One region of the Kocuria sp. KSNUG genome, then DNA from elsewhere that is predicted to be linked to it. Evidence: riboswitches for the same ligand, from Rfam matches in the RefSeq annotation. Region 1 holds a riboswitch; each other region holds the start of a gene.
The links. Region 1 has a riboswitch for thiamine pyrophosphate ahead of AABM36_RS08775 (bifunctional hydroxymethylpyrimidine kinase/phosphomethylpyrimidine kinase). Riboswitches for the same ligand answer to the same signal wherever they lie in the genome.
Positions count from the first base shown of each region.

Region 2: another riboswitch for thiamine pyrophosphate. It lies ahead of thiC (phosphomethylpyrimidine synthase ThiC); the one in region 1 lies ahead of AABM36_RS08775 (bifunctional hydroxymethylpyrimidine kinase/phosphomethylpyrimidine kinase).
Region 3: another riboswitch for thiamine pyrophosphate. It lies ahead of AABM36_RS01360 (3-oxoacyl-ACP reductase); the one in region 1 lies ahead of AABM36_RS08775 (bifunctional hydroxymethylpyrimidine kinase/phosphomethylpyrimidine kinase).

Region 1 is NZ_CP150981.1:2,002,158-2,012,490, forward strand. It holds gene nadD (nicotinate-nucleotide adenylyltransferase) at 1-182, opposite strand, end outside; gene AABM36_RS08745 (hypothetical protein) at 235-492, opposite strand; gene AABM36_RS08750 (glutamate-5-semialdehyde dehydrogenase) at 574-1,881, opposite strand; gene proB (glutamate 5-kinase) at 2,026-3,288, opposite strand; gene obgE (GTPase ObgE) at 3,285-4,880, opposite strand; gene rpmA (50S ribosomal protein L27) at 5,034-5,288, opposite strand; gene rplU (50S ribosomal protein L21) at 5,333-5,644, opposite strand; gene AABM36_RS08775 (bifunctional hydroxymethylpyrimidine kinase/phosphomethylpyrimidine kinase) at 5,915-7,456, opposite strand; TPP riboswitch at 7,444-7,537, opposite strand; gene AABM36_RS08780 (Rne/Rng family ribonuclease) at 7,628-10,333, opposite strand, start outside.
Region 2 is NZ_CP150981.1:2,456,756-2,467,088, reverse strand. It holds gene AABM36_RS10780 (fumarate reductase/succinate dehydrogenase flavoprotein subunit) at 1-892, opposite strand, end outside; gene AABM36_RS10775 (succinate dehydrogenase cytochrome b subunit) at 892-1,554, opposite strand; gene AABM36_RS10770 (FkbM family methyltransferase) at 1,820-2,716, opposite strand; TPP riboswitch at 2,916-3,027, shown strand; gene thiC (phosphomethylpyrimidine synthase ThiC) at 3,024-4,859, shown strand; gene AABM36_RS10760 (flavin-containing monooxygenase) at 5,138-6,979, shown strand; gene AABM36_RS10755 (L-lactate permease) at 7,367-8,965, shown strand; gene AABM36_RS10750 (VOC family protein) at 9,079-9,498, shown strand; gene AABM36_RS10745 (GNAT family N-acetyltransferase) at 9,495-10,082, shown strand; gene AABM36_RS10740 (serine aminopeptidase domain-containing protein) at 10,098-10,333, opposite strand, start outside.
Region 3 is NZ_CP150981.1:298,043-308,375, reverse strand. It holds gene AABM36_RS01385 (hypothetical protein) at 377-979, shown strand; gene AABM36_RS01380 (collagen-like triple helix repeat-containing protein) at 1,092-2,282, opposite strand; gene AABM36_RS01375 (exodeoxyribonuclease III) at 2,287-3,093, opposite strand; gene AABM36_RS01370 (phospholipase D-like domain-containing protein) at 3,596-4,855, shown strand; gene AABM36_RS01365 (LLM class flavin-dependent oxidoreductase) at 4,931-6,361, opposite strand; gene AABM36_RS01360 (3-oxoacyl-ACP reductase) at 6,363-7,127, opposite strand; TPP riboswitch at 7,173-7,307, opposite strand; gene AABM36_RS01355 (hypothetical protein) at 7,515-7,808, shown strand; gene AABM36_RS01350 (hypothetical protein) at 7,833-8,054, opposite strand; gene nhaA (Na+/H+ antiporter NhaA) at 8,261-9,655, shown strand; gene AABM36_RS01340 (hypothetical protein) at 9,875-10,216, opposite strand; gene nadE (ammonia-dependent NAD(+) synthetase) at 10,261-10,333, opposite strand, start outside.

The DNA of each region.
Region 1 (10,333 bases):
ACGTCCTGCCCCGCCTTCTGCCACGGCTCACCCGTGGGCACGAAGACGACCTCGTCCAGGTCGAACACCGCCGCGACCTCCGACGCGGCCACGAGGTGCCCGTGGTGGATGGGGTCGAACGTGCCGCCCATGACCCCCAGCCGGGTCCTGCCCGGGATGCGCGGGGGAATGGTCAGGTCCATCTCGGCCGTGACCACCGGGGCACTCGTGGGATTCACTCCAGGCGGTCCGGCGTCAGTGACGCGGTGCGGCGTGCACGCTGTCGAGCATGGCCTGCTCGTCCGCGGGCAGCTGCGAGGGATCGTGGTACTCCCCGACCACGGGGGCCTTGCCGCGGGAGGAGAAGGACATGGCGGCCAGCAGGCTCACCACGAAGAGCACGAACGCCACGATGCCGAACACCGGCGCCATGGAGAGCAGCTCCTCGTTCACGTGGTGGGCTCCCTCGGAGGCCACGAGGGTGGCGTTGGACAGCAGGTGCAGCGAGCTCATGCGTTTCCCTTCTCGGACCGGCGGCGCCGGTGGTGTGGTGCGGCGGACGTCTGTCGCGCCACGTCCGTTCCATGGTACGTCTCAGGGGCGCACGTGACCGTCACCCTGGACCACCCACTTGGTGGTGGTCAGCTCCTCCAGGCCCATGGGGCCGCGCGCGTGCATCTTCTGCGTGGAGATCCCGATCTCCGCACCGAGTCCCAGCTGGCCGCCGTCCGTGAACCGCGTGGACGCGTTGACCATGACCGCGGCGGAGTCCACCTCGGCGGTGAACCGTTCGGCATTGGCGAGGTCGTTGGTGATGATCGCCTCGGTGTGGCCCGTGGAGTAGCGCCGGATGTGCTCGAGTGCGTCGTCCAGCGAGTCCACGACCTTCACCGCCATGTCCATGTCCAGGTACTCGGTGGCCCAGTCCTCGTCCGTGGCCTTGAGATGGTCCGAGCCCGGGGGCAGCAGCGCCGCGGCGCGGTCGTCCACGTGCAGGGTCACACCGGCCTTGTCGAGTGCGGCGAGGACCTCCTTGCCGGTCTCCTGCGCGTCCGCGTGCAGCAGGAGGGTCTCCGCGGAGTTGCACGTGGAGGTGCGGTGGGTCTTGGAGTTGACCACCAGCCGGGTGGCCGTCTCCGCGGGGGCGGAGGCGTCCACGAGCACGTGCACGTTGCCCTCCCCGGTCTCGATCACGGGCACCGTGGCGTTCGTGACCACGGACTGGATCAGGCCGCGCCCGCCGCGCGGGATGAGCACGTCCACCTTGCCGCGGGCACCCATCAGGGCGTTGGCGCCGTCCCGGCCGTAGTCGTCCACGGTCTGGACGCAGTCCACGGGCAGCTTGGCGTCCGCGAGGGCGTCCCGCAGGACACCCACGAGGGCCCGGTTGGAGTCGAACGCCGCGGAGCCGCCGCGCAGCAGCACGGCGTTGCCGGACTTCACGGCGATCCCGGCGATGTCCACGGTCACGTTGGGGCGTGCCTCGTAGATCACGCCCACCACGCCCATGGGCACGCGCACCTGGCGCATCCGCAGCCCGTTCGCGAGGGTCTGACCACGCACCACGGAGCCCACCGGGTCCGGCAGCGCGGCCAGCTCGCGCAGCGCGTCCGCGAGTCCCGTGATGCGCGCGGCGTCCAGCTTGAGGCGGTCCAGCAGCGCCGCAGAGGTGCCGGCCTCGCGACCGCGCTCCAGGTCCCGGGCGTTGGCCTCGAGGATCACGTCGCGGCGCGACTCGATGCGGTCCGCCATGAGGTGCAGCGCCCGGTCCTTCCAGGCACGCGGTGCCCTGGCGAGGGTGCGCGCGGCCACGCGGGCGTCGTCGGCCATCAGGCCCACTCCGGTGACGGGATCGTCCCCGAACGTCTCCTGGGCGGTCAGTACGGACGTGTTCTCGGCCATGGTTCCTCCTGCGGGTGTGTGGCGGGCGGTGCGGTCGGTGTCGTACGGGTCCGGCGGCTGCGGTGTCCGGAAGCGGCGGCGGGACCGGGCAGGACAGTGCCCTTCACTCTGCCGCCGCGGGTCTCCGGTGTCAGCCCGGGGTGCTCACGTGAGTTTGGTGCGGGCGGAGCGGGGGCGCAGGTTCACGAGGTTGTCCACGTGCACGAGCTCGCGCGCGTAGTCCTCCCCGAACTCCTCCCCCAGCTCGTAGGTGCGCTTGCCGAGCATCCCGGGGATCTCGTCCGAGCCGTAGTTCACGAGCCCGTGGCCCACCTCGGTGCCGGTCGAGTCCACCATGGACACGGGGTCTCCCGCGCTGAAGGTGCCCTCTACCGCGGTGACCCCCGCCGCGAGCAGGGAGCGCCGGCCGCGAACGGCCTCCACGGCGCCGTCGTCCAGGGTGAGGGTGCCCTTGATGTCCGCGAGGTGCGCGAGCCACAGCAGGCGCACGTTGCGTCGCCCGCCAGTGGTGGCGAACCACGTGCCCACGTCTTCCCCGGCCAGTGCGCTCTCGATGTTCGCCGCGGAGGTCACGAGCGCCGGGATGCCCGACGCCGCCGCGATGCGCGCGGCCTGCACCTTGGTCACCATCCCGCCGGAGCCCACTCCAGCGCGGCCCACGGTGCCGATCTCCACGCCCTCGAGGTCCGCGATGGGGTCCGTGACGGTGGGGATGCGCTCGCCGCCGTCCTTGGGCGGGCGGGTGTAGAGCGCGTCCACGTCCGAGAGCAGCAGCAGCGCGTCGGCCTTGATCAGGTGCGCCACGAGTGCTGCGATCCGGTCGTTGTCGCCGAACTTGATCTCGTGGGTGGCCACGGCGTCGTTCTCGTTGACGATCGGCAGGATCCCCAGGTCCAGCAGCCGCTCGATCTGGCGGTGCGCGTTCTTGTACTGCGAGTGGCGCATGAGGTCCTCGGCGGTCACGAGCACCTGCCCCACCGTGACGTCGTAGCGCGCGAAGTGCTCGGTGTAGCGGGAGATCAGCAGACCCTGGCCCACCGACGCCGCGGCCTGCTTGGTCGCGAGGTCCTTGGGCCGCCTGGACAGCCCCAGGGGCTGCAGCCCGGCGGTGATGGCGCCCGAGGACACGAACACCACCTCCACACCCTGGGCCTTGATGCGTCCGAGGGCGTCCACGATCGAGCGCAGGGCGTTCTCGTCGATCGAGTTCTCGATGGAGGTCAGGGACGAGGAGCCCACCTTCACGACCACGCGCCGCGCCTTGGGCAGCTCCTCGCGTCTCTCGATGGCCGAGCGCCGGTTCTTGCCGCGGCTCTCCGTGCTGAGCTGGATCGCGGACTTCGAGGCCTGCTGCTCCACGGCGGAGACGTCGATGGTCTCGGTGTGGGTCTTCTCGTGGTGGGTCACTTCTCGTTCGTCTCCTTCGTCTCGGACGTGCGGCGGCGATCTCGTGCATCCACGGACTCGGTCCAGATCCCGGCGCGGCGCTCCTGCTCGAGCTCCGCGCGGGCCTCGGACTTCGCGTCCATGCGGTCGTAGAACTGTTCCCGCTTCTCGCGGCGGGTGGGTCGGGAGGTCTCCTCGAGGCGCAGGTCCGAACCGCGGGGTCCGCCCAGCAGCTCGGCGCCGCCCACCATGGTGGGCTCCCAGTCGAAGACCACGCCGTTCTCCTCGGGTCCGATCAGCACGGCGTTGCCCGGCTTGGCACCGATCCGGAACAGCTCGTCCTCGATGCCCAGCTTGGCGAAGCGGTCCGCGAGGTAGCCCACGGCCTCGTCGTTGTTGAAGTCCGTCTGCAGCACCCAGCGCTCGGGCTTCTCGCCCCGCACGTGGTACAGCGGCTCCTCGGCACGGTCCTCGCGGGTGATCACGAACTCGTGGCGGTCCCTGCCACGACGACGCCGCGCGGGCTCGGGCTGCAGCACCGGCACGGTGCGACGCCGCTCCTCACGCGCCTCCTCCTGGGCCCGTGCTTCCGAGACCAGGCGAGCCATCGCGAAGCTCAGCTCCCGCAACCCCTCGTGGGACGCCGCGGAGATCTCGAACACGGGGTAGCCGCGCTCCTCGAGCTCGGTGCGCACGAAGTCCGCGAGCTCCCGGGCCTCGGGCACGTCCACCTTGTTGAGCACCACCAGGCGGGGCCGTTCGGTGAGCGGGATCGAGGACGGGTCGTCGTCCTCGATGTCCTGCGCGTAGTGGGCGAGCTCCGCCTCCAGCGCGTCGAGGTCGCTCAGCGGGTCGCGGCCCGGTTCCAGGGTGGCGCAGTCGATCACGTGCACCAGGGCGGCGCAGCGCTCCACGTGGCGCAGGAATTCCAGGCCGAGTCCCTTGCCCTCGGACGCGCCCGGGATCAGACCGGGAACGTCCGCCACGGTGAAGCGCGTGTCGCCGGCCTGGACCACACCCAGGTTGGGGACCAGCGTGGTGAAGGGGTAGTCGGCGATCTTGGGCCGCGCGGCACTCATCGCGGCGATCAGGCTGGACTTGCCGGCGGAGGGGAAGCCCACGAGCGCGATGTCCGCAATGGACTTCAGCTCCAGCTCCACCTCCTGCTCCTCACCCGGGGTGCCGAGCAGCGCGAAACCGGGAGCCTTGCGCTTGGGGGACGCGAGCGCCGCGTTGCCACGCCCGCCCATGCCGCCGGAGGCCAGCACATACTCGCTGCCCTCCCCCAGCAGGTCCGCGAGCACGTTGCCCTCGCGGTCCTTGACCACGGTGCCGTCCGGCACGGAGAGCACGAGGTCCTGGCCCTTGAAGCCGTGGCGCATGTCCCCCTTGCCGGGCTCCCCGTTGGGGGCCTTCTGGTGCGGGGCGTGGTGGAAGCCCAGCAGGGTGGTGGACTGCCCGTCCACCCGCAGGATCACGGAGCCGCCGTCCCCGCCGTTGCCGCCGTCCGGGCCGCCGAGCGGCTTGAACTTCTCGCGCTTGACGGAGACGCAGCCGTGGCCGCCGTTGCCGCCCGTGGCGTGGACGATGACTCGATCAACAAAACTGGCCACGTGGCTCCTCGGATTCTGGGGTCCCCCGCGCGGGGCGGGGAGACGGGGCTGTCCTGAAAAGACTAGAGGGTGAGCGCGTGACGCGCCCACCCTCCAGTGGTCGCCGTCACGCTGCGGTGACGGCGGGTGGACCCTGGGGTCCGGAAGAACTGACTACTCGGCGGTCTGGATGTTGACCACGCGGCGGCCACGACGGGTGCCGAACTCGACGACACCGGCGGCCAGGGCGAACAGGGTGTCGTCCTTGCCGCGGCCCATGTTCAGGCCCGGGTGGAAGTGGGTTCCACGCTGGCGGACGATGATCTCGCCGGCGTTGACGGACTGGCCGCCGAAGCGCTTGACACCCAGGTACTGGGCGTTGGAGTCACGGCCGTTGCGAGTGGAGCTCGCACCCTTCTTGTGTGCCATGGTGTGTGCCTACCTTCGTTGGAAATGTATGGGGGACCGGGAAATCAGGCGTCGATGCCGGTGATCTTGACCGTGGTCAGCTCAGCACGGAAGCCCTGGCGCTTCTTGTAGCCGGTCTTGTTCTTGTACTTCATGATCGAGATCTTGGGACCGCGCAGGTCCTCGACGATCTCGGCCGTGACCTTGACGTCGGCCAGGGTCTTGGAGTCGGAGGTGACCTTGTCCCCATCGACCAGCAGCAGCGCAGGAAGCTCTACGGTGCTGCCTGCCTCGCCGGCGACGCGGTCAAGGGTCACGAGGTCTCCGACGGAAACCTTCTCCTGGCGGCCGCCTGCGCGGACAATCGCGTACACCACTTGGGAACTCACTTCTCTCGACATCTATGGACTGCGTGTAAAGGTCGGGTGGGCTCCTGCCGGACTGCGAATGTCGAGACATCACGCCGCGGTGGTCTGTGACCGACCCGCTCTCTGCGTGGCTGTCGCACCGAGAACAGGAAGTTCACCCGAGTGTGCCGAGTCCGGGCGCATGAAAACGACTATGCGCACACCGGTGTCCGGCACCGACAGTCCAGACTACCCGATCCCCGGAAGTCACGCCACTCGCGGGCTCTCCGCCGTGCGGGATCAGCCCTCCTGGCGTGCGGTGGCGGCCGAGGTCTGTGCGAAGAACTCGAGCTCCAGGTGGCACGCGCGCAGGAACGCGCGGCGCATGGCCTCGCGCGTGGCGGTGTCCGCCTGCTCGGCGGCGCGGTCCACGGCGGCACGGGCCACCTCCGTGGCGGCGTGGAACTGCGGGTCGTCGTAGGTCTCGAGCCAGTCCGCGTACGGATGCCCCTGCAGCCCCGTGCGGCGTGCCCGCGCCGTGAGCGCCGCCCCCACGTGCGCGTAGAGCCAGTAGCAGGGCAGGACCGCGGCGGCACCCACCGCGAACCCGTCCTGCCCCGTGCGGGCGAGCAGGAAGTCCGCGTACGCGCTCGTGGTCCCGGAGGGCGGTTGCGGGGCGCGCCCGTCCAGCCGCGCGCGGTGCAGTGCGGACTCCCCCGTGACCACGGCGGCCGCCGCCGTGGCGAAGAACTCCCGGGTGCTCTCCTCGGGTGCCGCCGCCGCGAGCAGCGCGAGGGCCCGCGAGTAGGCGTCCAGGTACTGCATGTCCTGGTCCAGGTAGCGCTCGAACTCGTCCCGCTCCAGCGTGCCGTCCCCCAGCCCCACCACGAAGGGCAGGACCGCGATCCGCTCGCGGATCGGCGCGCTCGCCTCCCAGAGCTCGTCGGTGAAGCGGCTGCCGGGCTCCTCGGTGTCCCCGCACGACGCCGCGGCCACGAAGGCGGGGTCCGTGACGAGGTCCTGGACGTGGTGGAAGTGGTGGACCGGGCCGTTGCCGTGGCCCACGTGCAGGGAGTCCGCCGCACGCAGCGCACCGCGCAGCCAGCGGCGGGCGGTGTCGATGCCCTGTGCCCAGTCCCCCGTGCGCGCCACGACCGTGGCCACCGCGGACGACAGCGAGCACCCGGTGCCGTGGGTGTTGCGCGTGGCCACCCTCGTCCCCGAGTACTGGGCCACGGGATCGGTCCGGCCCGGGACCACGAGGGCGTCCGGGGTGGACTCCCCGCTCAGGTGCCCGCCCTTGACCAGCACCCGCGTGCCGAACGTCTCCGCCACGGCCCGGCCCTGCTCGAGGGCCTCGTCCCACGTGGTGGCCACGGGCCGCTCCGCGAGCACGGCGAGCTCGGGCAGGTTGGGGGTGATCAGGTCCGCGTGGTGCAGGATGCCGCGCAGTGCGTCCTCGGCGTCGGATGCGAGCAGCCGCCCGCCGGCGGTGGCCACCATCACGGGGTCGATCACGACCACGGGCACACGGTGGGCCGCGAGCCACGCCCCCACCGTCTCGATGACGTCCACCGAGCCGAGCATCCCGACCTTCACGGCATCCAGCTCCACGTCCTGCGCCACGGCGTCCAGCTGCGCCTGCAGCACGGACACGGGTGGGGTGTGGACGGCCACCACGCCCTGCGTGTTCTGCGCGACCACCGCGGTGACCACGCTCAGCCCGAAGCCGCCCATGGCGGCGATGGACTTCAGGTCTGCGGCGTGCCCGGCACCACCCGTGGGGTCCGTGCCGGCGATCGAGAGGACGCGGGGGGCGGGGACAGAAGGCGTGAGGTTCACGACATTCCCTTCGCTAGTACGAGCTAGATCAGGTTCTACGGGTGTGTTCTCAGCCGCCGTGCGGCACCCCGTGCACGTGGTCCCGATCATGCCACAGGAGCGCCCGGACGAGTCCGAGCGCTCCTGTGGTGGGTGCTCCCCGCGGCCCTCCCGGGAGCGCCGCGCGGGGCCTCAGTCCCCCTTGGGGGTCATCGTGATGTCCCGGGCGCTCACGCCCACACCCACGATGGTGGGCTGACCGTCCGAGGAGGCCGAGCCCACGGGCGCTGCCGCGGCGGTGAACCGCGTGGCCGAGCGCTCGGCGGCGTCGTACTCACGAGTCTCCACGCTTCCGGCACCCGGTGCGGCCGTGGGAGCCACGGCGCGGCGGGAACCGCGGCGCCGCTTGGCGGGAGCGGCGTCAGTGGCGGACTGTGCCGCCGTGACGCGCCCGGACGGGGCCTGCTCTCCAGCTCCGCTCTCGGACGGCGCCTGCTTCTGCGCGTCCCGCTCCGGCGCGGAGCCCTCGGGCTGCTCGGGCCGGGTCTGCTCGGGGTCGGACGACGCCGCGCCGTTGCCGCGACCCCGGCCGCGCTGGCCCGTAGAACGTCCCCCGCGGCCCTTCGAGCCCTCCCCGCCCCGCCGTGCGGAGCCGCGACCGGACCCGGCGCGGTCCTGCGACGCGTCCTCGCCGGAGTCCTCGGCCGAGAAGGCCGCGGAGAGCGAGTCCAGGGTGAGCGCCTCCTGCTCCGCGCGCTCGTCCTTCTGCCCCTGGGGGAGCTCGATGACCTCACCGTGGATCGTCAGGCTGGACCCGGCGTCACCCGCGGCGTGCTCGCCGCGGGGTTCGGAGGCACCGTTCCCACCGTTCTCGGTGGCGGTGTCCTCGCCCTGGTTCCCGCGACCGCGGCTGCGCTTGCCGCGGCGCTTCTTCCGACGCCGCCCGCTCTCGGAGTCCGCCGAACCGTGCTCGGACGCCTGCTCCGGGCCCTGGTTCCCGTGCTCCGCGTGCTGGCCGGTCGAGTCCTTGTGCTCGGCTCCGCCGCGGGAGGCGCCCTGGGCGTCGTCGTCCTCGTGGGAGGAGGCGGCCGCGATGTTCGCGAACGCCGTGCGGGCGGCCTCGTCCCGGGCCTGCTGCTGGTCGTCCGCGCCACCCCGGTTGTTGGACCGGGGCTTGTCCTGCGGCTGGTTCTGCTTCTGCCGCGAGCGCTTGCGCTCGTTGCGGTTGCCGCCGCGGTGGTCCGGCGCGGTGGCCGTGGAGCGACCCTTGAGGGGGTGGTCGTGGACAACGACGCCGCGGCCCGCGCACTCCTCGCACGGCTCCGAGAAGACCTCGAGCAGGCCGGTGCCCATGCGCTTGCGCGTCATCTGCACGAGACCCAGGGAGGTCACCTCCGCCACCTGGTGCTTGGTGCGGTCACGGCCCAGGCACTCCACGAGCCGGCGCAGCACGAGGTCCCGGTTGGACTCCAGGACCATGTCGATGAAGTCCACCACGATGATCCCGCCGATGTCCCGCAGCCGCAGCTGGCGCACGATCTCCTCGGCGGCCTCGAGGTTGTTCTTGGTGACGGTCTCCTCGAGGTTGCCGCCGGAACCGGTGAACTTGCCGGTATTGACGTCCACCACGGTCATGGCCTCGGTGCGGTCGATCACGAGCGAGCCGCCGGAGGGCAGGAACACCTTGCGCTCCAGGGCCTTCTGGATCTGCTCCTCCACGCGCATGTGCTCGAAGAGATCCTCGTCCTCCGTCCAGCGCTGCAGCCGGTCCAGCAGGTCCGGGGCCACGTAGGTCACGTACGCCTCGATGTTGTCCCACGCCTGCTCGCCCTGGACCACCATGGCGGTGAAGTCCTCGTTGAACACGTCGCGGACCGTCTTGATGGTGAGGTCCGGCTCGGCGTAGAGCAGCTCCGGCGCCAGGGTCTTGGTGGAGCCCGCCTTCTCCTGGATCTGCTCCCACTGGGAGCGCAGCCGGTTGATGTCGTTGGTCAGCTCGGTCTCGGACGCGCCCTCCGCAGCGGTGCGCACGATCACGCCCGCGCCCTCGGGCAGCCGGTCCTTGAGGATCTTCTTGAGCCGCTGGCGCTCCACGTCCGGGAGCTTGCGGGAGATCCCGGTCATGGACCCGCCGGGCACGTACACGAGGTAGCGCCCCGGCAGGGACACCTGGCTGGTGAGCCGGGCGCCCTTGTGCCCCACGGGGTCCTTGGTGACCTGCACGAGCACCGTGCTGCCGGGCTTCAGGGCGTTCTCGATCTTGCGGGGCTTGTTGCCCAGCTCCGCGGCGTCCCAGTCCACCTCGCCGGCGTAGAGCACGGCGTTGCGCCCGCGTCCGATGTCCACGAACGCGGCCTCCATGGACGGCAGGACGTTCTGCACCTTGCCCACGTACACGTTGCCGATCAGCGAGTCCTGCGTGGTGTGGGAGACGAAGTGCTCCGCGAGGATCCCGTCCTCGAGCACGCCGATCTGGATGCGGTCCTCCTTCTGACGGACCAGCATCTTGCGCTCCACGGACTCGCGGCGGGCCAGGAACTCGGCCTCGGTGATCACGTGGCGGCGGCGGCCGAACTGGCGGGACTCGCGACGGCGCTGGCGCTTGGCCTCCAGGCGCGTGGAGCCCCGGACACCGACCACCTCGTCGCTGCCCGTGCCCTCGGACGCGCCGCGCGGGGCGCGCACCCGCGTCACGGAGCCGTCGGAGTCGTCCACGAGCTCCATGTCCTCGTCCCCGCGACGACGCCGCCGGCGCCGCCTGCTCGAGACGCTCCCGTTCTCGTCGTCCTCGTCCTCGTCGCGGTGCGCCGCGCGCTCGGCATCGCGCTCCTGGGCGGCCTCGCGCAGGCGGGCCTTCTGCGCCTCGGCCGCACGGCGGATCTCCTCCGGGTCCGGGGC
Region 2 (10,333 bases), 450 kb from region 1:
TCTTGGACTGCCACTCGCTGGAGACCGGAAGTGCTGTGGGGTGGAACTGGATGAAGCACGGGTTGGCGAACAGCGCACCACGCCGGTGGGCGCGGAACGCGGCCGTGACGTTCGAGTTCTTGGCGAGCGTGGAGCGGAAGTACACGTTGCCGTAGCCGCCGGTGGCCAGCACCACGGCGTCGGCCGTGACGGCGGAGATCGTGCCGGTGACCAGGTCCCGCACCACGATGCCCTGGGCGCGGCCGTCCGCGACGATCAGGTCCAGCATCTCCGTGCGGGTGTGCAGGTTCACCTGGCCCGTGGAGACCTGCCGCAGCAGCGCCTGGGCGGCCGCGACCTGCAGCTGCTGGCCCGTCTGCCCACGGGTGTAGTAGGTGCGGGAGACCTGCACGCCACCGAACGAGCGGGTGGCCAGCTGGCCGCCGTACTCGCGGGCGAAGGGCGCGCCGATCGCGTTCATGTGGTCGATGACCCGGACGCTCTCCTCGGCCAGGCGCCAGGCGTCCGCCTCGCGGCCCCGGAAGTCGCCACCCTTGACGGTGTCCTTCACGAACCGGGCCACGGAGTCGTTGTCCACCTTGCGGGCACGGGCCGCGTTGATGCCGCCCTGGGCCGCCACGGAGTGGGCGCGGCGGGGAGCGTCGTGGAAGGTGAAGGCCTCCACGTTGTAGCCCAGCTCTCCCAGTGCCGCCGCCGCGCCGCCGCCGGCCAGCCCGGTGCCCACCACGATCACGGTGAACTTGCGCCGGTTCAAGGGAGACACGAGGCGGTAGTGCAACCGGCGGTCCGCCCAGATCTCGGAGGCGGGGACCTCTGCGGACAGGCCGGGCAGGTCGGAGCCCACGGTGCGCAGCTCGTCGAGAAGGGCCTGGGGCGTCGAAGAAGCCGTCATCACTGAATCACTCCCAGAAGAACCATGATGGGGATGGAGATGTTGCCCACGCAGATGGCGATCGCCACCAGCCCGGCCACCCAGGCCGCGATCTGACGCAGCCGCTTGCCGGTGGCGCCCAGGTCGTTGGCGGCGGTCCACGTGCCGTGGGCCACGTGGACGGTCAGCACCAGCATGGTGAGCATGTAGAAGCCGGCCACCAGCGGACGCTGGAAGCTGGCCACGAGGTTGGCGTACGCGGAACCGGCCTCGAACGAGTCCGTGGCGGCGGGCTGCACGCCCAGCGTGAGGTCGAGGATGTGGAAGATCACGAACAGCAGGATCACGATGCCGGTGCCCAGCATGGATCGGGCCATCCAGGCCTCACCGCGGGTCAGGCCGGAGCGCCGGAACTTGCCCCGGGCGCGGCGGGCGCGGGTCCACAGCAGCAGGCCGCACCCGAGGTGCAGTGCCAGGCTGATCAGCAGGACCACCCGCAGGATCCAGAGCATGCCCTCGTAGGGCAGTAGCGGCATGGCGATCTCGCGCAGCCAGTGCGCGTAGTGGTCAAATTCTTCCTGCCCGCGGTAGATGTGCAGGTTGCCGTACATGTGGACGAACACGAATCCCACGAAAATGAGCCCGGTGACGGCCATCGTGGTTTTCGCCGCGAAGTTCGACACCGGCAGGCGTCTGCCCGGTGTGGAAGATGTCCGGTGGTCTCGGTGCACAGTTGCCGTCATGATCGCCCCTCGTCAGTGCCTGAACCGCAGTCTTTGAAGTCGTCAGGTACGTGTTTCACGCTACTCCTGGGAGCTGCGAAAGACGGCGAATGGGGCGGGCGGGTCAGCGTATTTCCCGCGTAATTGTCGACGCGTCAATGGTCAGTGCACTGCGCCTGTTTATCAGCAGTCTGAGCAATTCTCGGGATCGTTTTCGGTCGTCGATTCAGTCGCACTGGAGAAGCTGAACCGCTTCAGGGGACAGGGCCCACACGTCGAGGTATGGAACCACCACGTGACCGTCCACCTGCTCGTGCAGCCAGCGGGAGAGCGTGCGCAGCCCAGTGCTGTCACCGGGCGGCAGCTGCACCATGCGGCGGCCCAGGTTGTCGTGGACGAGAAGCGTGCGACCGCTCGCAGCCAGGGCCCGGATCAGGCGCTCGTCGTCGGCGCGGTCACCCAGGGTGCGCGGTGAGTCGTACTCGAACCACAGGACGTCGCAGCGGGAGTCGATGGCGTCCCAGTGGTGCACCAACACGTGGATGTCGAAGCCGTCGATGTCGCTCTTCCACACCACCAGGTCCTCGGGGGCGGGCATGGCCAGCAGCGATGCGGGGGAGACCCAGTCCTCGACGGCGTGCCCGCCGGCGCCCTCCTCCGGCTGGAACCCGCCCGTGGAGCCGGCGCGGCTGAAGGACACCCGCGTGCCCACCGGTCCCACGAACCCCTCCACCACGGTGGCGCGCTCGGCGTGCGCAGCCAGGTTGCGGGCCAGGTAGCCGAGGAACATTGGATCACCTTCGACGCTGATCACCGAGCTCCGTGGGTCCGAGGCGAGGACGGCGGCCGCGGTGTCTCCCACGTTCGCTCCCACGTCGATGACCGTGACGTGCCGGTTCCCGGCCGCGAGCCGGGCGAGCAGGTCGATGGCGTACGCGTCGTACGTGGGATCCCGGCGCTGGTAATAGGGGAGGTTGTGCTCCGGTGGCAGCACGATCTCCACGCCACCGATGGTGTGACGCTGCTCCTGACGGCGCCAGGTCCGCCAGTGCACCCGCACCGGGTTGGTGGCGTGCCCGATCATGCGCCCGATGAAGCGCTTCTTGCGGACGGTCAGGGCCATGGGGGACAAGCCTTTGGTCAGGGGGATGCTGAGGCACGGGCAGGACGGCGCGATCAGGACCGCACGACCCGCCTCGCGCGCCACGATACTGCCACGGGCGTGGCGGCGCCGTGGACGGGCCGCGATCACGGCGGCAAGAGGCCAGCCAAGGGAATGCTGCGGGGTCGCCCTCTCACCGCCGGATGTGTGCTAGACATGTGACCGTCCACACGGGAGCCCCAGACGCGGGGGCTGAGATCGGGCCAGTGCTGCCCGGGACCGTCGAACCTGAACCGGCTCGTACCGGCGTAGGAAGTGAGGAACGGCCTTGCCTTCGCACACCCCCAGCACATCTGCCCCTGAGACCTCCACGCAGGAGGGCGCCCAGAACCGCACCGGGGAGAACCCCGTCCAGCAGTCCGAGCAGCACGAGTCCCACCGCCTCAGCTGGGTGGAGGACGGGGAGCACGGCATCCGTGTGCCCGTCACGGAGATCCACCAGCTGGACGCTCCGGACGGCACCCCCAACGAACCGTTTCGGGTGTACCGCACCATGGGCCCGGGCAGTGTCCCGGAGGAGGGGCTGGAGCCCTGGCGCGCCGAGTGGATCGAGGCCCGTGAGGACACCGAGGTCCACCAGGCCCGCGGCCGCAAGCTCGAGGACGACGGCCGCGGCGCCGTGCGCCGCGGTGCACCGTCCCAGCAGTGGCGGGGGAGGAAGCCGGAACCCCGGCGGGCCCGGCCCGGCAAGACGGTGACCCAGATGCACTACGCGCGCCGCGGCGTCGTGACCCCGGAGATGCGTTTCGTGGCGCTGCGGGAGCAGTGCGACGTGGAGCTCGTGCGGGAGGAAGTGGCCGCCGGGCGTGCGGTGATCCCGCTGAACGTGAACCACCCGGAGTCCGAGCCGATGATCATCGGGCGCAAGTTCCTGGTGAAGGTGAACGCGAACATCGGCAACTCGGCGGTGACCAGCTCCATCAGCGAAGAGGTGGCCAAGCTGGAGTGGGCCGCCAAGTGGGGCGCGGACACGCTCATGGACCTCTCCACGGGCAACGACATCCACACCACCCGCGAGTGGATCCTGCGCAACTCACCCATCCCCATCGGCACGGTGCCCATCTACCAGGCGCTCGAGAAGGTGGACGGGGACGCGAATGCGCTCACGTGGGAGATCTACCGGGACACCGTGATCGAGCAGTGCGAGCAGGGCGTGGACTACATGACCGTCCACGCGGGCGTGCTGCTGCGCTACGTGCCGCTCACCGCCGAGCGCGTCACCGGCATCGTCTCGCGCGGCGGGTCGATCATGGCCGGCTGGTGCCTGGCCCACCACGAGGAGAACTTCCTCTACACGCACTTCGACGAGCTGTGCGAGATCTTCGCGCAGTACGACGTCGCGTTCTCCCTGGGCGACGGCCTGCGCCCGGGCTCCATCGCGGACGCCAACGACGCCGCCCAGTTCGCCGAGCTGGACACCCTCGCCGAGCTGACCAAGCGCGCGTGGGAGCACGATGTGCAGGTGATGGTGGAGGGCCCCGGGCACATTCCGCTGCACAAGATCCGCGAGAACGTGGAGCGCCAGCAGGAGCTGTGCGACGGCGCCCCGTTCTACACCCTGGGCCCGCTCGCCACGGACATCGCGCCGGGCTACGACCACATCACCTCGGCGATCGGCGCCACGGAGATCGCCCGCTACGGCACCGCGATGCTCTGCTACGTGACCCCCAAGGAGCACCTGGGACTGCCCAACCGGGACGACGTGAAGACCGGGGTGATCACTTACAAGATCGCCGCGCACGCCGCGGACATCGCCAAGGGCCACCCCGGCGCCACGGAACGCGACGATGCGCTGTCCAAGGCGCGCTTCGAGTTCCGCTGGCGGGACCAGTTCGGGCTGGGCCTGGACCCGGTGACGGCGCAGGAGTACCACGACGAGACCCTGCCGGCCGAGCCCGCCAAGACCGCGCACTTCTGCTCGATGTGCGGGCCCAAGTTCTGTTCCATGCGCATCTCCCAGGACATCCGGGACACCTACGGCAGCGCGGAGAACCAGGCCGCGATTGCCGGGATGCAGCGCAAGAGCCAGGAGTTCCTCGCCGCCGGGGGACAGGTGTACCTGCCGGAGCCCACGGTCCGGGGCGAGGAGCCGGTGCATCCCTGATTTCACGGGAGTCGATGCCTCCGAGATGTGTGACGGGCCAGCCGCGGGGTGCGCTCGTGGTGCCGGACAGCGGTCTTCTGATCGTTGTGCACCGTCCGTGAGCGCGCGCCGAGGCGCGGGCCCCCTCCTCGCCGGCGGGTCATGACGCCCGCCAAATACTGGGATGCCTGTTGTGCAGATCACCCTGCCTACCTACCCTCGGATCACGGGTCGGCCACAGGTTGTGCGCGGCCGCCGCGGCACCGCTGACGCGTGCCCCATCTGAGGTAGGAGCTCCCATGTCATTCACGCTTCCCGAATCGAACATTCCGGTGGATCTCACTTTTGACCCGCAAGAGATCCGTGATCGATTGCAGCGCGAAAGGCAGGGCCGCCTGCGAACGGATCCGCTGGAGCAGTTTCAGGGCCTGAACGATGTGTTGGAGATCTCGGACGATGATCCCTTCTCAGAGCCGATAGCGCGTGAGCCAGTGACCGAGGAACTCGATGTGCTGGTTCTCGGAGGGGGATTCGGCGGTCTCACCGCGGGCGCCTACCTCATGCAGAACGAGGTGACCGACTTCCGGATCATCGAATTCGGAGGCGACTTCGGCGGTACGTGGTACTGGAACCGGTATCCCGGGGCGCAGTGCGACATCGAGTCCTACATCTACCTGCCACTTCTCGAGGAGACGGGCTACATGCCCAGCAAGCGCTATGCCGATGGCGCGGAGATCTTCGAGCATGCGCAGCGGATCGGGCGGCAGTACGACTTGTACCAACGAGCGTATTTCCAGACGCGCGCCACCGGTGCCACATGGAATGAGAGAACGAATCGCTGGGACGTGGAGACCAATCGTGGGGACCGCTTCTCGGCTCGGTTCCTCCTGCGTTCCAACGGCGCACTCACAAAACCGCAGTTGCCCAAAGTGCCAGGCATCTCAGACTTCGGCGGGAAAATCTTCCACACGAGCCGCTGGGACTACGGGTACACGGGCGGTTCTCCGGCGGGCAATCTGGAGAACCTGCGGGACAAGCGCGTGGCCGTGGTCGGCACGGGAGCCACGGGAGTGCAGGTTGTTCCCTACCTGCAGAAGGACGTGAAGGAGCTCGTCGTGGTGCAACGCACGCCGAGTGTGGTGGCAGAGCGGAACAACCGGAAGACCGACCCGGAATGGGCTGCAGGTCTGCGTCCTGGGTGGCAGCACGACCGCCACCAGAACTTCAACGGCATCCTGGGTGGCAACCCTGTCGACGGAAACCTGGTGAACGACGGCTGGACGCACCTCTTCCCGGCGCTGAGCGGGCACCACCTGGTCGAGCAGGACGCCTCCACTCTGCCTGCGGGGGATCAGGCTCTTCTTGCCGAACTTGCTGACATGGAACTCCTCATGTCCGCGCACCGGCGAGTGGACCAGGTGGTGGCTGACCCTGAAACCGCCGAGGCGCTCAAGCCGTGGTTCGGCTACGCATGCAAACGCCCGTGCTTCAACGACGAGTACTTGAATGCCTTCAACGAGCCCAACGTGACTCTGGCATCGGATCCCCGGGGTGTTGACGGCATCACTGCCCGTGGAATCGTGGTGGGAGGAAAGGAATACGAGGTCGACTGCATCATCTTCGCCACCGGGTTCGAGGTCGGTGCAGGACCGGCGGGCAACTACGGCTACGACATCATCGGACGGGACGGGCAGTCCATGAAAGAGTATTTCGCTGACGGCGCCCGGACCCTCCATGGGCTGTTCACCCACGGATTCCCCAATTTCATGGACCTGGGACTGAGCCAGACGGCATTCTTCGTCAATTTCGTCTACATGCTGGATCGCAAGTCGCGGCATGCCGCCCGCGTCATCCGGCACGCCCTCGACGAGGGTGTCGACACCTTCGAGGCCACTCCGGAGGCCGAAGCGGGCTGGGTGGCCACGGTGCGGGCCTCAAACGAGGGGCGAGTTGCCTACTGGAGCGCCTGTACTCCCGGCTACTACAACGGGCAGGGCGCAGACGTCACCAAAGCCGCGTTCTACGAGGTCTACAACATCAGCGAGATCGATTTCTGGGATGAGATCGAGGACTGGTGGAACGAGGGTTCCTACGACGGCTTGATGTTTTCCACGATGGATGCCGCTTCCGCGGACGCCTGATCCGTGACCTCCCGGGGGCAGGTGTTCCGGTGCCTGCCAGGGACCGGGGGACTCGTGCCCGCTCCCTGGCTCACCGGATCATGCCCGATTCGACGGCTAAGGAAGGACACGCGGCAGCATCCCTGATCTCACCCACGGGTGTATTGCCTCACACTTGGCGATTTTCCCCGGGCCGTCGGGGTCCGATCGGCCCCCGCCGGACTAGCGTTGAGCCTGTGATCAAGGCGTCGTGGTAGTACGACGTGGCAAGGACGCCGGGGGTCCCCAGGGGCCCTCGGCGCACCGTGCGGCGCGTCTGCCCGACCGTGAGCGACCGAGGGTGCCCAGCGGCGTCGTCGGCGGCCTGGGTCGCAACCCGCCCACTCGCCGGACGTCGTGGAGGACGCCATGTGGACCCAATCGCTCGACACCCTGGGCAGCCTGCCCCTGACCGCCCTGGTGGCCGCCGTCCCGATCGTCGTGTTCCTCGCGTGCATGATGATCTTCAAGCTCACGGGTCTGAAGTCGGGCGTCATAGCCCTGGTGGTGCAGGTTCTGGTGGCGCTGTTCGTGTTCCAGATGCCCGCCACCGCGGTGGCCGGTGCCGGCCTGTTGGGCCTGCTGACCGCGCTGTGGCCCATCGCGTACATCATCGTGATGGCGGTGTGGCTGTACCGGCTGAGCGTGCGTTCGGGGCGCTTCGACGTGATCCGCTCTTCCATCGCCGGGGTCTCCGCTGACCAGCGGATCCAGGTGCTGCTCATCGCCTTCGCGTTCGGCGCGTTCCTGGAGGGCGTGGCCGGCTTCGGCGTGCCCATCGCGATCTGTGCCGCGCTGCTCGTGCAGCTGGGCTTCCCGCCCGTCCGCGCCGCGGTGCTGTGCCTCGTGGCCAACGTGGCGGCGGGTGCCTACGGCGCCATCGGAGTCCCCGTGCTCGTGGGCGCGCAGGTCACCGGCATGGAAGTCCAGGACCTCTCCCGGGCCATGGTCATCCTGCTGCAGCCCCTCACGTTCCTGGTGCCGTTCCTGCTGGTCTGGATGGTGGACGGACTGCGCGGTCTGCGCGAGACCTGGTTGCCCGCCCTCGTGTCCTCCGCGGTGTTCTGCCTGGTGCAGGGCGGTCTGCTCTGGTTCATGGGCCCCGAGCTCGCGGACCTTGCCGCCGGTCTGCTGGCCATGGTGTCCCTGTTCGCGCTGTGCCACGTGTGGTCCCCGCGCCGGGTGTCCCGCGCGCCGGAGGCCCCCGAGACCGCGGAGGCCAGCCACCCCTTCGGCGAGGTGGTCCGAGCCTGGAGCCCCTTCTACATCCTCACCGGCGTGATCCTCGTGTGGTCCATCCCGGCCGTGCAGCACCTCTTCACCCAGGGCGCCCTCGGTTTCACCACCCTCAAGGTTCCCATGCCCGGACTGACCGGCCACGTGACCACCGCTGCGGGCACCGTGGTGAACGCCACCTGGACCCTCTCGATCCTCGGCGCCACCGGCACCGCCATCCTGATCGCCGTGCTGATCACGTTCTTCACCACCCCGCAGCTGCACGTCAAGGAGCTCGTGGAGGAGCTGCGCGGCGCGCTCAACGCCCTGGGTCCGGCCATCGCGCTGATCGCCGTGATCCTCATGCTCGCGAACATTGCCAACTACTCCGGCGGCTCCACTGCCATGGGCACCGCGCTCGCCGCGGCCGGGCCGATTTTCCCGCTGTTCGCGCCCATCATCGGCTGGATCGGGGTGTTCCTCACCGGCTCCGTGGTCAACAACAACACGCTGTTCGCGCCCCTGCAGGTGGCCACCGCGGAGGGGATCGGGGCCAGCCCGGCCCTGCTGGTGGGCACCAACACCGCCGGCGGCACCACCGCCAAGGTCATCTCCCCGCAGTCCATCGCGATCGCCGCGGGTGCTGTGGGCCTCAACGGCCGGGAGGCGGAGATCATGCGGGGCTCGCTCATGTACAGCCTGGGCATGCTCGCGGTGATGTGCGTGTGGACGTTCGTGCTCACCATGGTCTGAGTCACCCCACGCGCCACACCGAACGAGCGGCGCCCGCCCTGTTGCAGGGTGGGCGCCGCGCGTCATACTGGCATCGCACACCCCCGCACCCCCACGCTCAGAAGGAGCCCACCATGGCCCAGAACCTGGCCACCTACATCGCCCTGCCCGGCACCGCAGCCGAGGCCATGGAGCACTGGCACGACGTCTTCGGTGGCGAGCTGCACATCCTGCGCTACGGGGACATGGACCTGCAGGGCATGCCGTTCGAGCCGGATCCGCAGGCGGTGGCCCATTCCACGCTGGACATGCCCTACGGCTCGGTGGCGGCGGGGGACTCCATGGGCAACGAGGAGTATCCCATCACCGGCACCGCCTACTCGCTGGTTCTCACGGCGGACTCCGCGGACGAGGCCCGCGGTCTGATCCAGAAGCTCGTGGACGGCGGCGGCCACGTGGGCATGCCGTTCGAGAAGGCCCCCTGGGGTGACTACTACGGCCAGGCGTACGACCGCTACGGCGTCATGTGGTCCTTCTCCGCGTCCGCCGAGTGACGGGCCCGGGGGCGTCCGCCCCGGGGGACGACGACGCCGCACCGCCGGTCCCGCAGCTGCGTCCCCTCGCGGAGGCGGATGCCCCCGCGGTCCTGTACGCGTTCCGCTCCGACCCGGAGATGTCTCGGCAGGGGAGGGTCACCACCCTGGACGAGGCGGAGGCCTACGTCCGCCGCGTCGTCGATCCCGTGTCCGGCTGTGCATGGACCGTCTGCGTGGGAGCAGGGCTGGCGGGACTGGTCGGCATCACTGCGGATCGGCCCAACAGGAACGGCTGGTTCTGGTACTGGATGACGGCGGGGGCCCGTGGCCGGGGGTGGGCCTCCCGTGCGGCGGCCACCGTGGCTGACTGGGCACTGTCCGCCGGTGGGTTCGAGAGGCTCGAACTCGGTCACCGGGTGAACAACCCGGCCTCCGGCGCGGTTGCGCGGACCGCCGGATTCGTCAGGGAGGGTACGGAGCGCGGCAAGTTCTTGATCCACGGCGCCCGCGTGGACGTGGACACCTACGGTCGCCTGAGGACCGACCCGTGGCCCCGGTACGCGCCCCTCACGATGTCCGGTGAGGCCGAACCCACCGGGTGACCCGGTCTCACCGCCTCACGACCGTGGTGCGGTGAGCCAGTCCAGGAGCTCGGGCCACACGGCCTCACCCACGGAGCGGCGCAACAGGCCGTGGTGCCCGATCCGGGACACCCCCAGCTGCTCCGGGGCGAACGTCCTGTGCTCCACACGAGCGGCGGTGAGGCGAGAGGTCAACGCCGTCATCTGCGCCGGGCTCGCCCAGGAGTCGTCCGCGGCGCCGAGGGCCAGGACCTCCTGCGTCACGGCGGCGG
Region 3 (10,333 bases), 1.1 Mb from region 1:
GGTTCCCACGGCGGAAACCGGCCGACGCGCCTCACAGTTGCTCGCCAGCCCGGGCGTGCAGCGACTCGCGCGGGGATTGTGGGTGCTCCGGGACGAGCCGCTCACGGCGGTGGAAAGAGCTGTTCTCCTGCAGCGGCATCTGTGCCGGCCCGAGTCCGGGCTTCTGGTGAGCGGCCTGCACGGGCTGGAGCTGCTGCGGCTCCCCGTGGGCGGAAGTGAGGCGTGGGTGCAGGACGTGCTTGCCCGGCCCCACCAGTCGCGTGGTCAACGCCAGGCTGTGTTCAGTGCCGCCTCACTGAACGCCGCGAACCACTGCGTTGAGCTTCTCTGGACTGATCACCGCGCTCAGTCCAAGCAGGAGGGAGTGCGCATTGCCATGTCCCACGGTCTGCCCAGCCTCGAGGGCCCATGGGGCAGCAGGATTGCCCATCCACTGGAGATGCTGTCCCGGATGAGCACCGCGCTGTCTCCGTGGCGGATCACCGCATGCCTGGACGCGCTGCTGTCCACCCGCTTCGCTGTCCCTGGCACGTCCCGCCCGGTGCAGTTCACACGAGACGAGTTGGAGGAGAGCTTGGACCAGCTCCCTCCAGCCGCCCGAGGTGTCATCCGGCTGCGCCGCGCGTGGCGTGATGCCCGGTCACCGTGCTGGTCGGCGGCGGAGACCCTGACCCGGCTGCTCATTGCCCGTCACGACCTGCCCGAGCCGTCCCTGAACCACCAGGTGACGATCGCAGGGCGCACGTTCTTCCTGGACCTGGCATGGCCAGGTGCACGAACGGCCCTGGAGTACAACGGCGGCGTCCATGCTCGTGAGGTGTCCCAGTACCGGGACGAGATGTACCGCCTGTCCCTCCTGCGCGACGCGGGGTGGGACGTCTCTGTCCTCACGTGGGACGACCTTCGCTCCCCGACCCGCAGGATGACGTGGCTCTCGCGCATACAAGAGGGTCTGGGTAGCCCGCACCGTGCTCTCTAGTGGAGTAAACGCAGCCACACGGCCTTGAATCTGCAATAACGGAGCAAATGCAGCACCTGCCCCCGGGTGCTGAGAGCGAGGGGGCGACGGCGCTCGGTTCGGCTCTTGAGGGTCAGTTCGCCTGCTGCAACTGCGCCAGCGGGGCCCAGCGCCTGAAGATGCGGCGCAGCGCCGCGGTTGCGGATCCGAAGTCCCCCTCACGGAGCAGGTCCAGGGCGTCGGCCATGTCCTGCGGGGACTCGTCCGGCTGGATCCGGTCCGCGAGAGAGCCGTAGTCCAGGCTCACCAGGGAAGCGGAGCTGAAGGATCCCAGCCAGCGGCTCAACCGGGTGAGGTCCTGGGCGAAGGCGGCGGCCTGTCGGGCCTCGTCCGGGAGGTCGTCCTCGGGGGCGTCGCCGGAGACGGCCCGTCCGGCGTCGTCGACAATTTGTGCGGCCTGGAGGGTGCGCTGCGCGGCGGCGTCCGCGGGGGCGATGAACCGGTGGATCTGGTGCCCGGAGTGCTGGGACGCCACATGGTCCGCTGGGGTGAAGGCCGCGAACCATGCCAGGGGGATCGCGTAGGCGGCCTCCCGGGTGTAGACGGGCTGGAAGGCCTCGGTGGAGGTGGCCCTGGCGGCGTCCTCCACCTCCTGCTCGGGGACCAGGAGGGGCAGGAGCTGGGCGCTGTCCTCGTTCTCGGCGGCGGTGAACAGGCGCAGGGAGCGGCGCAGGCGCTGGGTGGGGTGGAACACGGGGAAGTCCCCCGGGTGGTTCGGGGACGCACCGGGAACGTGACCCGGGGCGCCGGCGGGCCCCGAGGCGCTCGGAGCCCCCGCGGAACCTGCAGCACCTGCAACACCCGAGATGCGAGCAGCCCCCGGATGGCCTGGAAAACCGGAAGCGCCCGGAGCGCCGGGGGCACCCGCAAAACCCGGAGCGCCCGCAGCGCCCGGGGAACCCGAAGCACCCGCAGCGCCCGGGGAACCCGAAGCACCCGCGGTGCCCGGGGAACCGGAGGCGCCCGGGGCCCCCGACGGCCCCGGCACCCCCGCCAACCGCCGCGCCCCGGCCGGAGCCGTGGAGAACGGCATGCTCCACAGGGGCTCGCGGGCCGGGGGCAGCAGGGACTGGGAGGTGTCCGCGATGCGGGCGAGCTGCTCCGAGAACTCGTGCACGCCCCCGGTGAAGGGGTCCAGGGCGCGGGGGATGCCGGGGGCGTAGTGCGCGTCCAGGTCCTGCTGGGGGACGTAGACGCGCAGCGCGAACCGCACGGGCGGGCCCGTGATGCTGCGGTAGGCGCTGCCCGCGTTGATCAGGGGCACGGGATCAGTCGATCTCGATCACGACGGGCGCGTGGTCCGAGGCGCCCTTGCCCTTGCGCTCGTCCCGGTCGATCCAGGCGTCCTGCACGCGGGCGGCCAGCGCGGGGGAGCACAGCTGGAAGTCGATGCGCATGCCCTCCTTCTTGGGGAAGCGCAGCTGCTTGTAGTCCCAGTACGTGTAGACGCCGGGGCCGGGGTGGCGCGGGCGGACCACGTCCTGGTAGCCGGCGTCATCGATGAACGCGTGGAACGCCGCGCGCTCCGGTTCGCTGACGTGGGTGTAGCCGCCCTCCTTGAAGAGCTGGATGTCCCACACGTCGTCGTCCTGCGGGGCCACGTTCCAGTCACCCACCAGGGCGATCTGCGCGTTCGGATCGTCCTGCAGCCACTGCTTGGCGTGGCCCTCCAGCACCCGCAGCCACTCGAGCTTGTACGGCATGTGGGGGTCCTCCAGGCCGCGGCCGTTGGGCACGTAGAGGGACCACACGCGCACGCCGCCGCACGTGGCGCCGATCGCGCGGGCCTCCTGCGCGGGCTCCTGGCCGGGCTTGCCGAACGTGGGCTGCTCCGGGAAGGTGCGCTCCACGTCCGTGAGCCCCACGCGCGAGGCGATGGCCACGCCGTTCCACTGGCTCACGCCGAAGTGCGCCACCTCGTAGCCCGCGAACTCGAACAGCTCCCACGGGAAGTTCTCGTCCTTGGCCTTGGTCTCCTGGATGGCCAGGACGTCCACGTCCGAGCGGTCGAGCCACGCCTCGATGCGGTCGGCCCGGGCGCGGATGGAGTTCACGTTCCACGTGGCAATTCTCATGGGCACCACCGTAGCCACCCGCGCCGCACCGGAGAAACCGTGCAGGGCGCCCCGCACGGTCCACGGCCGCCGCAGGCACGGGGCACGACGCCGCTGGGCCGGGTCCCACGCACGGGGCCGGTGCGGCGCGTGGGGCCTGGGACGGTCGGGCCTTGCACGCCGGGCCTCACAGGTCGGTACGCCCAGGGGACCGAGCACCCCCACCGGAGGATCCCGCGGGCCGCACGCCCGGGCCGCGGGCGTCGTCGTGCTCCCGCGCCCCACGGGCGGGGTGCCGCCCCGCGTTCACGCCCCGCCGGAGGCGAGACGCCCGACGCGCCGAGCACCCCCGCTCGTGATTGCCGCTCACAGCGGCCCCGCTCCCCGCCGCGGGCGTCGTCGTGCTCACACGCCTCAGGCGTGGGGGACCACCTCCGGCCCGGAGCCGATTCCCCGGGGACTTCCACCGGGATCCCAGGCGGGAGGCGGGACGCCCGGGAACACGGGGCAGTAGTGTGGCGGGATGACCCCCACGAACGTGCTGTCCCAGATCAGAGAACGCCGCATCCTCCTCAAGACCGCGGGCGTCGGAGCGGGGGCCCTGCTCGCCGCACAGGTCGTGGTGGTGGCGTCGCTGGCCGGGGTGGACTGGTGGCAGCAGCGCGGGCGCAAGCAGCGTGATGCGCCGCGTCCGGGGACGTTCTCGGCGCAGGTGCAGGACTCGGAGCTGACCATCTACACGTCCGGGAAGGACGTCTACGAGGACATGCTCGAGGCCATCGACAACGCAGAGCGCTCCATCCACTTGGAGACGTTCATCTGGAAGAACGATGAGATCGGGCAGCGCTTCCTGGACGGCATGAACCGCGCTGTGGAGCGCGGCGTGGACGTGTTCGTGATCTACGACGGCTTTGCCAACCTGGTCATCCCGCAGACCTTCTACTCCTTCGACAGCGACATCCACGTGTTCCGCGTGCCGTTCCTGCGCCGCCCGTTCTGGAAGGGCCCCCTGCGGTTCTCGGGTCTGAACCACTCCAAGATCCTGGTGGTGGATGACGAGATCGGGTTCGTGGGCGGGTTCAACATCGGCTCCCTGTACTCCCGGCAGTGGCGGGACACGCACATCCGTGAGGTCGGCCCGGCCGTGTGGGGTCTGCGCAACGCGATCGCCACGGTGTGGAACGAGGACCGCGAGCCGGACAAGGAGATCGAGTGGGTCCCGCCGCAGAGCTGGGATCCCGAGGTGCGGGTGAACGCGAACCTGCCCATCCAGATCGTGTACCCCATCCGTGAGATGTACATGAACGCGATCGACCGGGCGCAGCACCACATCTGGATCAACACCCCGTACTTCATCCCGGACCAGCAGGTGCTGGACACGCTCCTGGACGCCGCGCGCCGCGGGGTGGACGTCCGGGTCATGGTCCCCAAGGACTCCAACCACATCCTCTCGGACTGGGTGTCCCGGGGGTTCTACGGCCAGCTGCTGGAGGGCGGGGTGACCATCCTGCTCTACGGCGCGTGCATGATCCACGCCAAGACCGCCACGATCGACGGCCAGTGGTCCACCGTGGGCACCGCCAACCTGGACCGCCTCTCCCTGTCCTTCAACTACGAGACCAACGTGGAGATCGTGGACCCGGACTTCGCCGCCCAGATGGAGAAGGTCTTCCTCGCGGACAGCGAGCACTGCGAGGAGCTCACCTCCCCCCAGTGGCGGGAGCGCCACCCCATGGCGCGGGTCGCGGAGGTCCTGCTGGTCCCGCTGCGCCCCCTGCTCTGACGTCCCCGGCGTACGACGACGCCGCACGGCCGGCCCCCGCACGCCCGTCACGGGAGCGCCGTCGTGCGGAGGGCGTCAGCCCTGGGTAAGGTGGCCGCGCAGCCTGGTGGCGGTGTACTCGGTGCGGAACAGGCCGCGGCGCTGCAGCTCGGGGACCACCAGGTCCACGAAGTCCGTGAGCGAGTCCGGCTGCACGGGCGGCATGAGGTTGAAGCCGTCCGCGCCGCCGTTCTCCAACCACTCCTGCATGCGGTCCGCAATCGACTCCGGGGTGCCCACCATGGTGCAGTGCCCACCGCCGGCGGCCAGGCGCCCGAGCAGCTGGCGGACCGTGGGGTTCTCCGCCTCGATGATCCGCAGGATGGTGCCGTAGCGGCCCTGCGGACCGGTGAACTCCCCCAGGGGCGGCAGCGGGGGCACGGGCGCGTCCAGGTCCCAGCCCGAGCAGTCCTGCTCCACGAACGTGGAGAGCTGCGCGAGTGACTGCTCCACGGGCAGCAGCCGGTCCACGCGGTCCTGCTTGGCGAGGGCCTCCTCGTGGGTGCGGCCCACGTAGGTGACCAGCCCGGGCATCACGACCACGGACTCCGGATCGCGCCCGGCCCGGGCCACCTCCGCCTTGACCGAGGAGTAGTACTCCTGGGCGGCGGGGAGGTCGTAGGCCACGGCGTAGATCCCCTCCGCGAAGTCCCCGGCCAGGGCCTTGCCGGGCCCGGACGCGCCGGCCTGGAACAGCACCGGCTCGCCCTGCGGGGAGCGCGGGACCGTGAGGGGTCCGTCCACCAGGAAGTGTCGGCCCTCGTGGTCCAGGCGGTGGACCTTGGAGGGGTCCGCCCACCGGCCCTCGGGGTCTGCGGTGACGGCGTCCTCGTCCCAGCTGGCCCACAGGGCGCGGGCCACCTCCACGAACTCGCGGGCGCGCTCGTAGCGCTCGTCCTTGGGCGGCATGGCCCGGTAGCCGTGGTTGCGGGCCTCGGCGTCCCACATGGAGGTCACCACGTTCCAGCCCGCCCGGCCGCCCGAGATGTGGTCCAGGGACGCGAGCATCCGGGCCGCGTGGAACGGGGTGAAGAACGTGGAGGACACCGTGCACACCAGGCCGATGCGTTCGGTGGCCCGCGCCATCGCGGACAGTGCGGTCAGCGGTTCGAGGGACCAGTGGGGTCCGCCGGAGACGTCGCCCACGCTGTGGCCGTCCGCGAAGAACACGGCGTCGAACAGGCCGCGCTCGGCGGTCCGCGCGAGCTCCTCGTAGTAGCTGATGTCCGTGAGGCGGTGCACCGAGGAGTTCGGGGCGCGCCACGCCGCCTGGTGGTGGCCGGTGCCGTAGAGGAACGCGTTGAGGTGGAGGCGGCGGGCCGGTGCCTTCGTGGGCGACGACGCCGCAGCCACCGTCCGCGGCGTCGGCTCGGCTTCGGGGGCGGGTGCCGACGCCGTGCCCCCGGCAGGTGCCGTGCGCTCGGGAGCGGGCCGGGCGGCGTCGTCGTGCGCGGAGGGGGCGGCCATGTCAGTCCATCACCAGCCCGCCGTCGACCACGAGGTTCTGGCCGGTGACCCCGCGGGACCAGTCCGAGGCGAAGAACAGGGCGGTGTCCGCGAACTCCTCCGGGGTGGTCACGCGGCCCAGGGGAGTGCCGGCGGCGATGAAGTCGAAGACCTCGTCCGGGGTGGCGGCGCTCGCGTCCGTGGTGCGCAGCAGGCCGCCGGAGATCATGTTGACGGTGATGCCCTGCGGGCCCAGGTCCTTGGCGGCGGTGCGGGTGAGGGAGAGCAGGGCGGCCTTCGCGGCGGTGTAGTCGTGGTAGGGGACCACGGGGTTCTGGAAGAGGTTGGTGCCGATGTTGATGATGCGGCCCTCACCGGCCTCCGCCATGCCCGGGGTGACCGCGTGCATCACATTGAGGGCCCCGATCACGGCGCCCTGGAACTGCTGCGTGAGGTTCTCCGCGGTCAGGTTCTCCAGGGTGGGGCGGGCGTCCCCGTTGAAGCTGAAGTCCACCAGGGCGTTGTTCACCGCCACCGTGATCGGCGCGCCGAAGTGCTCCCGGGCCCGGGAGACCATGTCCCGCACCTGCTGCGCGTCGGTCACGTCCGCCTGGACGGCCAGGGCGCGGTCCTCGCCGAGCTCCGCGACCAGGGCCCGGGCGCGGTCCTCGCTCGCGTGGTAGTTGGCGACGACGCGCGCCCCCTCGCGCGCGAACGCCCGGCTGAGGTGCTCCCCCAGCCCGCGGGCTCCGCCGGTGACCAGGACGATGGTGTTCTCGATCCGCATGCTCACTCCTGTGGCTCACGGCGAAGAAAGCGGTGCGCCACCTGCGCGGTGCGACCGTGACATCCCTTCGCCAGTACTAACTGGACAGGTTCGACGGGTGTCATCTCAGCCGCTTTGACTTCCCCATCTGTGTGCCCGGTGGGCTGAGAGGGAAGGGTGGCGGCACCCCGTGTCACTGGTGGTCAGTGTAGCCAGGGAGCTCTGGCGAGGATCAAGGGGGTGGGTTGACCGGGGAAGGACGGGGCCGCAGGGAACCCTGATAGAAAAGTGGTGGGACCGATTGACCGGTGCTGTGCGCGGCGCTCGGCGGCGGCGCACGGCAACCAGAACGGAGACGGGCGAATGTCAGATCGAACAGGCGCTTCACGGGCGAGGAACGTCGGATGGGTGCTGTGGCTCGCCGCGTTGCTCGTCTGGATCGCGGGACTCGTGGCCGAGCGACTCCTGTACTCCGGATCCCTGTCCTGTGAACTGGGCGACGGAAGCTCGATCTACGGTGAGGCGGGGTGGAGCTGGGTGCCACTGGGCCACATGTGCACCTGGGAGAACGTGGGCGGCGTGACGATCGTGGACGAGCCGTCCATGATGACTCTCGTTCCGGCGCTGGTCCTGCTCCTGTGGGGAATCAGTCTGGTGATAGCTCGTGCTTCCAAGCCACAACCGCGCCGCAGTCCGGAGTAGCCGGTCTTGCCGGTGGCGGCTCGGTCAGGACAGGCCGTTGCTCGCGGGGCGGCGCGCCTCGCGACGCCGATCAGCCTCGATTTCCGCACGCCGTTCCTTCACCGCCTTGGAGAAGAAAATGACGGCGAATAGCAGTTCCATGGTCATGAGCAGCCATGATTCCCGCGCTCCGACGAAGGTGATCACGAAGAGGGCCGCCATCACGGAACCCTGAATCAGGCAGCCCGTGGATTTCCGTTTCAACATGCCCCCACCGTAGGCAGATGCTCGTGAGAACGCCTCGTCTCCCGGGCTGCCGCGACGGAAAAGCCGAACGGAGTGCTGGGCGGCTCCTGTCCGGCAGCCGCCCCGAGTGCGCCACGCAAAACCGCCCTGCTACCCTTGATGGCTGGTGTGCCGGGAAGTCTGGTCGGCGGAAACAAGCGTGATGCCCGTCGACACTGGAGTACTCCATGCCCCTGCACCACACGACCACCCCTGCCCTCCGTGAGCCCGGATCCCCGGAGCCCGTGGCGCAGGAAGAGTCCACCGGCTTCGTCTCGGAGCCCGGTTTCTTCAACCATCCTGAGCCCCCGTGCGAGCCCGACCACCCCTCGGGTGGCGTCTTCTCCCGCCTGCAGGACGTCCTGCGCCGCGAGACTGTGGCCGGCATCCTCCTCGTGGTTGCCGCCGTCATCGCCATCGTCTGGGCCAACTCGCCCTTCGCGGAGAGTTACTTCGCCCTGCGTGACCTCAAGGTGGGCTACGAGCCGTGGCACCTGAACCTCAGCCTCGGCGCCTGGGCCGCGGACGGGCTGCTCGCCATCTTCTTCTTCCTCGTGGGTCTGGAGCTCAAACGCGAGTTCGTCGCGGGTGACCTGCGGGACCTCAGCAAGGCGGCGGTGCCGATCGCGGCGGCCGTGGGCGGCGTCGTGGTCCCCGCGCTGATCTACGCGGCCGTGAACGCCACGAACCCCGAGACCCTGGGCGGCTGGGCGATTCCCACCGCCACGGACATCGCCTTCGCCGTGGCGGTGCTCGCGATCGTGGGCTCGCACCTGCCCAGCGCGCTCCGCCTGTTCCTGCTGACCCTGGCGGTGGTGGACGACCTGCTGGCCATCACGATCATCGCGATCTTCTACACCGACGAGGTGCACGTGCTCCCGCTGCTCCTCGCGCTCGTCCCGCTGGCCGCGTTCGGGCTGCTGGCGCACCGCTTCCCCCGCTTCTTCGCGCACCGCACGTGGGCCGCGTGGGTGATCCTGGTGCCGCTGGCCGTGGTCACGTGGGCCCTGGTCCACGAGGCCGGGATCCACGCCACGGTCGCGGGCGTGCTGCTCGGTTTCGCCGTTCCCGTCATGGGGGCCAAGGCGTCCGGGGAGCCCGTGGAGCTCGCCGAGCACCTGGAGCACCGCGTCCGGCCCCTGTCCGCCGGGTTCGCGGTGCCGGTCTTCGCGTTCTTCTCCGCGGGCGTCGCAGTGGGCGGCTGGGACGGATTGACGACGGCGCTCGCCGCCCCCGTCACGCTCGGCATCATCGCGGGCCTCGTCCTGGGCAAGCCGCTGGGCATCATTGCCGCCACGTGGCTCACCACCGTGCTCACCGGGCGGAAGCTGGACCCGTCCTACAAGTGGATCGACCTGGTGGGGATCGCGCTGCTGGCCGGGATCGGGTTCACGGTGTCCCTGCTGATCGCGGAGCTCAGCTTCGACCCGTCCGCGGCCGCCGGGGACCAGGCCAAGGTGGCCGTACTGACCGCGTCGGTGCTGGCAGCGGTGCTGGCCGGTGGTTTGCTGGCGGTCCGCAACCGCCACTACCGGGTGGGTGCGGTTGCTGCCGGATCAGGGAACACCGCGTCCCACGCATAGCAGTGGGGGGCTGGTCCTCCGTCGCCGGGCAGGGGCTCAGCCCTCCCGTCACCACCCGTCCGTCGGCGTGACCCACCGCCCCCCTGCCGCCCGCACGGGCCGCGTGGAGGTGGAACCACGCCGGGCGCCGGAGCCGAGGACGGCGCAGGGGCCCACTCGTGAACGAGTGAGCCCCTGGCCGCAGTCCCGGATCTGGAGAACTGCCAAGCGGAGTGATGATCAGCGACCGGTGCGGTCGGTGCCGTCCACATTGGTGTTGCCCGCGTTGGGGGTGCGGTCCGTGGAACCCGCGGTGCGCGTGCGGTCCGTGGCCCCAACGTTGTGGGTACGGTCGGTGGTGCCCACGTTGTGGTTGCGCTCCACGGGAACGGTCTTGTTCTTCTTCAGCAGGCCACCCAGACCGGCGAGACCGAGCAGGCCCCACAGGCCGGCGTTGCCGTGGCCTTCGTCCTCCTGCTGGGTGGAGGCGGGAGCGGGGCTCTCCGTGGCGGCCATGGCCGGGGCGGACACGCCGGACAGGATGGCCAGGGACAGAGCGGCAGCAGCTGCGGTCTTACGCATAGCGGGTTCTCCTTTGCTGGGGAACGTCATCTATTGATGACTCATCAATCAGCGTACTTGCTATTGGGGGGTTCCGGCGATTCACTTCCCCGGGGAAGACCTGCTCCGGCACGAGCG